Regions from separate parts of the Pseudomonas sp. FG43 genome, predicted to be linked through region 1. Evidence: riboswitches for the same ligand, from Rfam matches in the RefSeq annotation. Region 1 holds a riboswitch; each other region holds the start of a gene.
The links. Region 1 has a riboswitch for cobalamin ahead of ACODS3_RS13275 (TonB-dependent receptor). Riboswitches for the same ligand answer to the same signal wherever they lie in the genome.
Positions count from the first base shown of each region.

Region 1 (3,273 bases):
ACCGGGTCGATGGCCAGGAGCTTTTTCTTGACGATGTGATAGGCCGCCAGGGTCCATTCGCCACTGCCATCCCAGAACTGTTGCTTGAGGCCGAACTCGGTCTGTTTCGCTTCGGTCAGGTCCATCTGCTGCTGGGTCGGGTTCATGCTGATGAGGTTGCTGACGCCGTCTTCACTGGTGGAGTACTGGCCATACAGGGACAGTTGATCGGTCACGGCAAACACCAGGCCTGCGCGCCAGTTACCGCCGGTGAGGCTTCGGTCGCTACGGGTATCGGTACGCAGGGCGTTGCGGTCCAGGTGGTTCTGGTCGCGGCGGATGCCAGTCACCAAGGACCAGCGGTCTGACAGTTGCAGGCGGTTTTCGGCAAACAGGGCAAAGGTGCGCGTGGTGCTTTCGGTCAGCGGCAGGAAGGGTGACTGGCTCTGGAAATCACCGGATGCCGGATTCCATGGGTCTATGAAGTCACCACCGATATCGGTGTAAGGCGAATTGTTGGCGACGTCGAAACGAATCCTGTTGTATTCGGCTCCGACCACCGTGCGGCTGTCCAGGCCGAACAGCGAATGGTTGAATGTGAAACTCTGGCGGTCGCCGATCTGCTCCTGGTCGTGCTTGATCTCCAGGTAGTCGCCACGCAACAACTGACCCTGAGCGCTGCTCCAGCTATAGACTTCGGCGTTGCGCCAGTGGCGGCGGCTCTTGATGTAGTAGAGCTGGTTGCTGGCGCTGACGTTATCGTTGATGGTCCAGTCGGTGTTCAGGCGGGTCCATTCATCGTTGTAGCGTTGCACGGCATTGCGCAGGTTGTAGTTCTTGTCGCGCAGGCTGTCGCGGTAGTGGCCATTGATCAGCGGTGTGCCGAAGTAGTTCATCGGCTCGCTGTCGCCACGTTCATGGGCGAGGGTAAAGCTCAGGTCATCGGTGGCTTGCCAGCGCAGGGCTGCGCTCATGGCCAGGCTGCGGGAATTGCCGTTATCGACCCAGCCATTACTTTCCAGCTGGTTCAGCGTGAGGCGATAGCTCAGGGTGTCGCTCAGCGAACCGCCGCTGTCGAGGCCCAGTTGCTGACGGTCATTGGAACCGTAACCCAGGTGCAGGCGATTGCGGATCTCGCCCTCGAAAGGTTTTTTCGGCACCACGTTGATCACGGCGCCGGTAGCGCCTTCGCCATAAAGTACTGAAGCCGGGCCACGGATCACGTCGATACGCTCGACCATGAACGGGTCAACCGGGAAGGTCTGAGTACCTGCGCCGGTATACAGGCGCGAGCCGTCGAACAGGGTCATGACCGAGGAATGCCCCGTAAAACCACGTGCGGACAACGCGGTATTGCCATCGCCAGGCGTTGCGATGCTGGTGATGCCTGGCGAACGGGTGACCGCATCCTGAACGGTGAGGTTATTGCGGCTTTCGATGATCTGGCTGTCGAGGCTGCTGGTACTGGCCGGGGTTTCCAGTGCCGTGAGGTTCAGGCGCGAACCGGTGGGCGTCGGGGTTGCCAGATCGGTTACTGGCGTATCGGCGCTGCCAGTGATTGCGACCGAGGGCAGTGCCAGGGTTTGCTCGTCAGCAGCCCACGCATGGGACGGGAGCGCGAGAAGGCTGATCTGTAGCGAACGATTCGCCAGGGATTGAAGCAGGGAAGAACGGGACATGCGATTCCAGCCAATCAGGAATGAATGAATCCCGGAGGGAACAACGCATAGGGAATCGCGGGCGCAAAAAGCCCGCGAAGACCGGCCTGCGCCCGCCCACCGCGGGTTTGCCAAACAAGGTTGCAGGCCGGTCTCCGGGCTTGCGAGGGTCATGAAGCATTCACCTTCCCATGCCTTGGCACAGTGGTCTGTCGAATGCTTCGCTCGCTTACCGTTGCGGGGGCAGCGCCGGACTGATCACTGGGAGTGACGCACCGGCTTCCCGTTTAATCCCATGCACGGCGGCATGGGACACCTGAAACTGGCGCGCATCAGATCATTGAAGCTGGAAAGCGTCAATGGCTGATGTGGGTCGAGCGTCAGGGGGTTCGCGAATGAATTCGCTCCTACGCAGCCCGTGTAGGAGCGAATTCATTCGCGAAGAGATCACCACCGATAACTGACAGCCCCCACCAGACTACGGGTATCGCCATAGCGGCATGAGTTGGCGCAGTACAGGTATTTCTCGTTGGTGAGGTTCTGTGCCTTGGCGCTGACTTGCCAGTTGTCGTCCAGGTCATAGCTGATTCGGGCATCGAACAGCGTATAGGCCGGGATCTTGCGGTCAGTGACGCTGGGCGAGGTGTGGGTGGTGCCGACATAACGCACGCCGCTGCCAATCGACAGGCCATTGAGGCCCATCGAGTCGAAACGATAATCCAGCCACAACGAAGCGTTATGGTAAGGCGTGCCTTCGATACGCGAGCCTTCGAGCACCTCATCGTTATCCTTGATGATATGGGCATCGGTGTAGGCATAGGCGGCGTTCATGGCCAGTTGCGGGGTCAACTGGGCCTTGGCTTCCACTTCAAAACCGGTGCTGCGCTCCTTGCCGGTCTGCTCGTCGAAGTCCGAGCCGGCAATCGAGGTGATGACGTTGCTCTGGGTCAACTGGTAGACCGCAGCACTGATCATCATCTCCCGGCCAGGAGGCTGGTAGCGGATACCGATTTCATACTGCTCGCCCTCGGTCGGCAGGAAGGCATCGCCATTGGCGTCGGTACCGGACGAAGGCAGGAAGGACTGGCTATAGCTGATATAGGGCGCCAGACCGTTTTCGGCCAGATAGACCAGCCCGATTCGTCCAGTAGTCTTGCTGTCGTCAGTGGTGCTGCGCGAATTGTCACGGTAGTTGCGGGTGCTGTTGTCGGCCCAGTCCTGTCGCATGCCGATCATCAGCAGCCAGCGATCATCGAGTTTCAGTTGTTCCTGCAAATAAATGCCGAGCTGATGGCTGTGCAGGTCCGAGCCGCTGTCGATGTTGCGGTTCACGTTTGGCAGGTTGCCATAGACCGGGTTGGCAAGGTCCAGCGCCGGTGCGCTGCCGCTGAAACGATGGCTGTCGTAGGTCTTGCGGTAGTAGTCCAGGCCGCCCAGCAGGGTATGTTTCCAGCGCCCGCTTTCCAGATCCAGTTGCAGGCTGCTGTCACTGGTCCAGCCGGTGGCAATGTCTTCGCGTGAGTTGTAAGTACGCGACAGGCTCGACAGATTGGCGCCGCTGATCCGGCTGTTGTTCAGGGTGATGTAGTCATAGTCGGTGCGCGACTCGAAGTAGCGTGCCGCGTGCCGCAGTTGC
Region 1 covers NZ_JBMDJL010000009.1:167,421-170,693, forward strand. Annotated here, with positions in the region: gene ACODS3_RS13275 (TonB-dependent receptor) at 1-1,658, opposite strand, end outside; cobalamin riboswitch at 1,767-1,972, opposite strand; gene ACODS3_RS13280 (TonB-dependent siderophore receptor) at 2,085-3,273, opposite strand, start outside.

Region 2 (3,273 bases), on a different contig from region 1:
GGCGCAGGTTCAGGTCGGCGGCCGCAGTGCCCGGCAGTTCGGGCGGCAGCCCCAGCGTTGGTGCCAGAACGAAAACCGCAAAACCGGCCAGCCCCCATAGCGCGCCCTGGGAGGTGCGGCCCGGTCCGCGCAGGGTGTAGAGCGCGACCAGCATCAAGGCAAAACCGACTGCGACCACCAGATTGCCACCGGTCGTGGAGAGGATGCGCTGCCAGCCGTCTTCCGGTTCCCAGGCCTCTTCGTCGTGACTGTGTCCGGCGGCTGCGCCCTCGGCATGATCATGTTCATGCACATGCTCGGCAGGTGCTTTTTCGTAGGTTTCGGCCTGAAGAATCAGCGGCGCGACCCAGAAGCTTTGCAGCAAGGTCAGCAGCAGTGCCGCCAGCAGACCGCTGAAGCCTGCGGTCTGGATGATTCGCTTGAACATGGCGTCAGGTCTCAATGGCAAGGGAAGGCGGCGCTGTGGCGGGTGTCGTGCGCGGCGTTGTGAACGGCGGCGATGTGCGAGAAACCGGCGAAATACACCAGGCACGCACCAAGAATCGCAGCGCTGATGGCGGCGGTCAGGCGTTGGGTCTGGGTGGATGTGGCTGTGCTCGACTGGCTGCTGCTGATGGTGGACATGGCGCTTCCCTCTGGTTTCGACAGGCGGGCATGCGCACAGGAACCTGCTGACGGGCGCCAGGAGGTTTCAACTGCGCCCGCCCACCGCGGGTGTGTCATTGAGTCAGTATCGGGCCGGTCTCCGGGCTCGCGAGGGGCGTTGATGTGCAGCGTTCAACACCTTCAGGATCACCTTCCCATGCCGTGGCACAGTGGTTCTGACCCTCTCTCGCTTACCGTTGCGGGGGCAGCGCCGGACTTGCTCATGCGTGAATGAGCGCACCGGTTTCCCGTTTCACCCCGTGAAGGGCACCCGTAACAAGTTGTAATAGGAGAGCATGGCAGCCACTGAACGTCAATCTGAACGATTGACCTGCCCTCGACCACTGCGTAGCCTTGCGCACTTGAGGTTCTCTGCCTTCTGCAGGAGGGTAGAGCTAAGACGGGAATGCGGTCCAAGCCGCAGCTGCCCCCGCAACTGTAAACGGTGATGTTCATTGCATGGCCACTGCGCAAGCGGGAAGGCGCGATGAATGCCTGTCGGCCAGCACCGCCGATACGCCGCCGTAAGCCAGGAGACCTGCCTCGAACCGGGCCACAGGCCCACGAATTCTCACTACAACCGGGCGGGGTGATCCGGTGGCGAATCGATCCGTGCGCAGCGCACGGTTCTCGTCCTGCTTGCCCGCCGTATTGCCAAAGGGCATCCGATGAAAACACTGGCCAAACTTCCCGTCACCATCGTTACCGGTTTCCTGGGTTCGGGTAAAACCACCTTGTTGCGGCATATGCTCGATAACGCCGAAGGGCGTCGTATCGCGGTGATCGTCAACGAGTTCGGCGAGCTGGGCATCGACGGCGAAATCCTCAAGCAATGCACCATCGGTTGCACCGAAGAAGAAGCCACTGGTCGTGTCTACGAACTGGCCAATGGCTGCCTGTGCTGCACGGTGCAGGAAGAGTTCTTCCCGGTGATGCGCGAATTGGTGTCGCGTCGCGCCGACCTGGACCACATCCTTATCGAAACCTCGGGTCTGGCGTTGCCAAAACCGCTGGTCCAGGCTTTCCAGTGGCCGGAAATCCGCAATGCCTGCACCGTCGATGCGGTCATAACCGTGGTCGACAGCCCGGCCGTTGCCGCAGGCACTTTCGCGGCTTTCCCGGATCAAGTGGACGCCCAGCGCAAGCTCGACCCGAATCTGGATCATGAGTCCCCGCTGCATGAACTGTTTGCTGATCAGCTGGCCAGTGCCGACCTGGTGATCCTCAACAAGGCCGACATGATCGATCCCGAAGGTCTGGCTGCGGTGCGTGCCGAAGTTGCCGAAGAGCTGCCGCCAGCGGTCAAGGTCATCGAGGCCAGCAATGGCCGTCTGCCAATCAATGTACTGCTGGGCATTGGCGCGGAGTCGGAACTGCATATCGACAGCCGCAAGACTCACCATGACCATCATGACGACGATGATCATGATGACCACGATCACGATGTATTCGATTCGATCTCCATCAAGCTGCCGCCAGCCGAAGAGGCCTTCCTGCTGAACGTGCTGAACCGCATGGTCGTTCAGCACGGTATCCTGCGCGTCAAAGGTTTTGCCGCGATTCCCGGCAAGCCGATGCGTCTCTTGATTCAGGGTGTGGGCACTCGTTTCGACAAGCACTTTGACCGTGCATGGAAGGCTGATGAAGAGCGTGCCACCCATCTGGTATTGATTGGCCAGGAACTCGATGCTGCCGCGCTGGAAAAGCAACTCTACGATGAGCTTGAGTCTGAAGTTCATACAGCGCTGCGAGCCCAACTTTAACGTTACGAGTCTTGCCTGACCCATGCATTTACTGAGAACCCAGCCGGGCGGTTTCGTCCCCGACGACAGCATTGCCGACCTGGGGCAGACCCCGGCCGAGCTGGTGATTCTCTGTAGCGGCGATTCGAGCCTGGCCTTGCTGGCCGAAGCTGCGCAGCAACTGCCCGACGATTACCCGAGCCTGCGTCTGGCCAACCCGATGCAGGTGCAGAATCACGCTTCGGTGGACTTGTACGTCGATGAAGTGTTGCGTCACGCCAGGGTCATTCTGATTTCCCTGCATGGCGGCATCGGCTACTGGCGTTATGGCGTCGAGCGCTTGATGGAGCTTGCTGCCCGTGGTGTGCAGGTGATTCTGGTACCGGGCGATGATCGTCCCGATCCGGAATTGAGCGACCTGAGCACCGTGCCCGCCGAAGCGCGGGACCGGCTCTGGCAGTTCTTGCGTCAGGGCGGGCTGCAAAACGCACTGGATCTTTATCGCTGCCTGGCAAGTAGCTGGCTTGAGCGCGACTATCCATGGGGCGAGCCCCGGCCATTGCCGCGTACGGCGATCTACCATCCACATAAACCCGGTGCCGCGCTGACTGACTGGCAGGCTGACTGGATTGCCGGGCAGCCGGTGGTCGCGCTGCTGTTCTACCGCTCCCACTTGCAGGCCGCCAATACCGGTTTCATCGATGTGTTCTGTGAGCGCTTGCAGGCCGAAGGGCTCAACCCTTTGCCGGTTGCGCTGGCCAGTCTCAAGGAGCCGGGTTGCCTGACCATGGTCGAGGACTGGCTGGATGAAGTCGAAGCCGAACTGATCCTCAACACCACAGGCTTTGCCCAGTCCAGCCCGGAAGCGCCGCATCTGCGACCGTTT
Region 2 covers NZ_JBMDJL010000010.1:50,715-53,987, forward strand. Annotated here, with positions in the region: gene ACODS3_RS13770 (CbtA family protein) at 1-427, opposite strand, end outside; gene ACODS3_RS13775 (CbtB domain-containing protein) at 439-624, opposite strand; cobalamin riboswitch at 720-935, opposite strand; cobalamin riboswitch at 994-1,205, shown strand; gene cobW (cobalamin biosynthesis protein CobW) at 1,314-2,408, shown strand; gene cobN (cobaltochelatase subunit CobN) at 2,431-3,273, shown strand, end outside.
Region 2: another riboswitch for cobalamin. It lies ahead of cobW (cobalamin biosynthesis protein CobW); the one in region 1 lies ahead of ACODS3_RS13275 (TonB-dependent receptor).

Region 3 (3,273 bases), on a different contig from region 1:
ACACCCGCGTAGGAGCGAATTCATTCGCGAGACGTCATTGAAGGCCTATACATTTTCTTCGGATGTACAGGCCTCTCGCGAATAAATTCGCTCCTACCCAGCCTGTTTTCAACGCGGCATGACCGAGCGCAGAGCCTCTACCGGGGCGTGGGTCATTTCACTGACGTCACTCGCCAGATCTTGTTGCCCACGTCATCCGCTACCAACAATCCGCCATGCTGGTCATTGACCACACCCACCGGGCGCCCCTGGGCTTTTTCGTCTGCACTCAGGAAGCCGGTCAGTACATCCACTGGTGCGCCAGTGGGTTTGCCGCCGCTGAAGGGGATGAACACCACTTTATAGCCGCTGTGTGGCTTGCGATTCCATGAGCCGTGCTGGCCGATGAACAGGCCTTCGTTGAACGGCGCCGCCAGTGTCTTGCCATCGGCGAACACCAGCCCCAGCGATGCCGTGTGCGGGCCGACCGCGTAATCCGGGGAGATGGCCTTGGCGACCAGTTCCGGTTTCTGGGGTTTGACCCGCACATCTACATTCTGGCCGTAATAGCTGTAGGGCCAGCCATAGAAGCCGCCATCCTGCACCGAGGTGACGTAGTCAGGCACCAGATCGCTGCCGATCTCGTCGCGCTCGTTGACGGCTGTCCACAACTTGCCGGTGTGTGGTTCCCAGTCCATGCCATTGGGGTTGCGCAGGCCCGAGGCGAAAATCCGGTGTTGGCCGGTGGCAGCGTCCACTTCCCAGATCGCGGCGCGGCCTTCTTCCTGATCCATGCCGTTTTCGCCCACATTGCTGTTGGAGCCGACAGTGACGTACAGCTTGCTGCCGTCCTTGCTGGCGATCACGTTCTTGGTCCAGTGATGGTTGAGCGTGCCGCCAGGCAAGTCGACGACCTTGGTCGGCTGGGCGTTGATGGAGGTCTGGCCGGTTTCATAGGGGAAGCTGATCAGGCGGTCGGTGTCGGCTATATAGAGCTTGTTGCCCACCAGCGTCATGCCGAAGGGCGAGTTGAGGTTTTGCAGAAAGACCGTGCGCGTTTCGGCCACGCCGTCGTGGTCTTTGTCGCGTAGCAGGGTGATTCGGTTGGCGCTGGGTACGCCAGCCCCGGCACGGTTCATGACCTTTTCCATGACCCAGCCGCGTATGCCTTTGGAGTCGTCAGGTTTGGGCGGCGCATTGGTTTCCGCGACCAGCACGTCGCCATTGGGTAGTACGTATAGCCAGCGCGGGTGATCCAGCCCTTCGGCAAACGCCGCGACCTGAGTGCCGGGCGCTGCGACCGGTTTGGCGTTCTTTTCCCAGCCCACGGCGGGCGCGATATTGACGGTGGGGATCAGGGTCTTGTTCGGCTCGGGCAGCCTGGGCGAAGGGCCGGTGCCATCCGAGACTTGCAGTGTCGAGGACTCGCCGCAGGCTACAAGGCCCCCGGCAACCAGAAGCAGCAAGGCAAGCTGCGGTTTAAGTGTGAACATGCCGATCTCCATAACGGTCAGTGGTCAGTTAAAAGATAGGAGATACCTGCACTGTCGAGGTTCAATCCTGTTGTGTCGATTGACGCTCCCACCCCAACCCTCTACCCTTCGCGGCTTGTTTCAGGTGCTTTGCAGTCCTCGATTGGCAAAGTGAAACAGGGAAGCCGGTGAGGAGGCATTGCAACTCCGATCCCGGCGCTGCCCCCGCAACGGTAAATGAGTCAAGACTGCGCTCGATGCCACTGTGTCCCAGGACACGGGAAGGCGCGCAGGTCAGGCAGATGCCTGCTCATGAGCCCGGAGACCGGCCTGATCCACTCAACAGCATCACGGCGGGCGATGCTCTGCGCAGGGCTTTGCCGTGCTGTCTGATGCTGTCCTTCCGTCTGCTTTCGCGTGTCCTCAAGCGGAGAGCTGAGATGAACGAATCCCCCGAACGTGACGAACGTCATCTGGCGCGCATGCTGCGCAAGAAGGCGGTAATTGACGAGCGTATTGCCAACGCTCCCAACGAGTGTGGCTTGCTGCTGGTATTGACCGGCAATGGCAAGGGTAAAAGCAGCTCTGCATTCGGCATGCTCGCCCGGGCCATGGGGCACGACATGCAGTGCGGCGTGGTGCAGTTCATCAAAGGCCGCAACAGCACCGGCGAAGAACTGTTCTTCCGGCGTTTCCCCGAGCAGGTGCGTTACCACGTGATGGGCGAGGGTTTCACCTGGGAAACCCAGGATCGTCAGCGTGATATCGCTGCCGCTGAAGCCGCCTGGGAAGTTTCCCGTGAAATGCTTCGCGACCCGAGCATCGGGCTGGTGATCCTCGATGAGCTGAATATCGCCCTCAAGCACGGCTATCTGGATCTGGAACAAGTACTGAGTGACCTGCAAGCCCGTCCACCGATGCAGCATGTGGTGGTGACCGGCCGTGGCGCCAAACCCGAATTGATCGATCTGTCCGATACCGTTTCCGAGATCGGCGTAGTCAAGCATGCGTTCCAGGCCGGAATTCGTGCGCAAAAAGGCATCGAGTTGTGAGTAAACCGTTATGAGAGCGCCGCGTCATTGCCCGGCAGTATTGATTGCCGCGCCCGCGTCCGGGCAGGGCAAGACCACGGTCACCGCTGCGCTGGCACGCTTGCACCGTAATCAGGGCCGCAAGGTCCGTGTGTTCAAGTGCGGGCCTGACTTTCTGGACCCGATGATTCTGGAGCGGGCCAGCGGCGCGCCGGTCTATCAACTGGATCTATGGATGGTAGGAGCCGATGAAAGCCGACGCTTGTTGTGGGAAGCGGCCGATGAGGCAGACCTGATCCTGATCGAAGGTGTGATGGGGCTGTTCGACGGCACGCCGTCCAGCGCCGATCTGGCTCGTCATTTCGGCGTTCCGGTGCTGGGCGTGATCGATGGCACGGCCATGGCCCAGACCTTCGGGGCGCTGGCTTTGGGGTTGGCGCGTTACCAGCCGGACTTGCCGTTCGCCGGAGTACTGGCCAATCGGGTCGGCACCGTGCGTCATGCGCAGTTGCTCGAAGGCAGCCTGACCGAAGGCCTGCGCTGGTATGGCGCGCTCTCCCGTGAAACCGGTATCGAATTGCCGAGCCGTCATCTGGGGCTGGTACAGGCCAGTGAACTCAACGATCTGGACCTGCGTCTGGATGCCGCCGCCGATGCGCTGGCCAGCACCTGTGAAGTGGCCTTGCCGCCCGCTGTGACTTTCAATGCGCCGGACCCGTTGCCCGCCGAACCTTTATTGGCTGGCGTGCGTATCGCGATTGCTCGTGACGAGGCCTTTGCCTTTGCCTATG
Region 3 covers NZ_JBMDJL010000015.1:21,611-24,883, reverse strand. Annotated here, with positions in the region: gene ACODS3_RS17555 (C40 family peptidase) at 1-1, shown strand, start outside; gene ACODS3_RS17550 (PQQ-dependent sugar dehydrogenase) at 153-1,472, opposite strand; cobalamin riboswitch at 1,578-1,799, shown strand; gene cobO (cob(I)yrinic acid a,c-diamide adenosyltransferase) at 1,892-2,503, shown strand; gene ACODS3_RS17540 (cobyrinic acid a,c-diamide synthase CobB) at 2,514-3,273, shown strand, end outside.
Region 3: another riboswitch for cobalamin. It lies ahead of cobO (cob(I)yrinic acid a,c-diamide adenosyltransferase); the one in region 1 lies ahead of ACODS3_RS13275 (TonB-dependent receptor).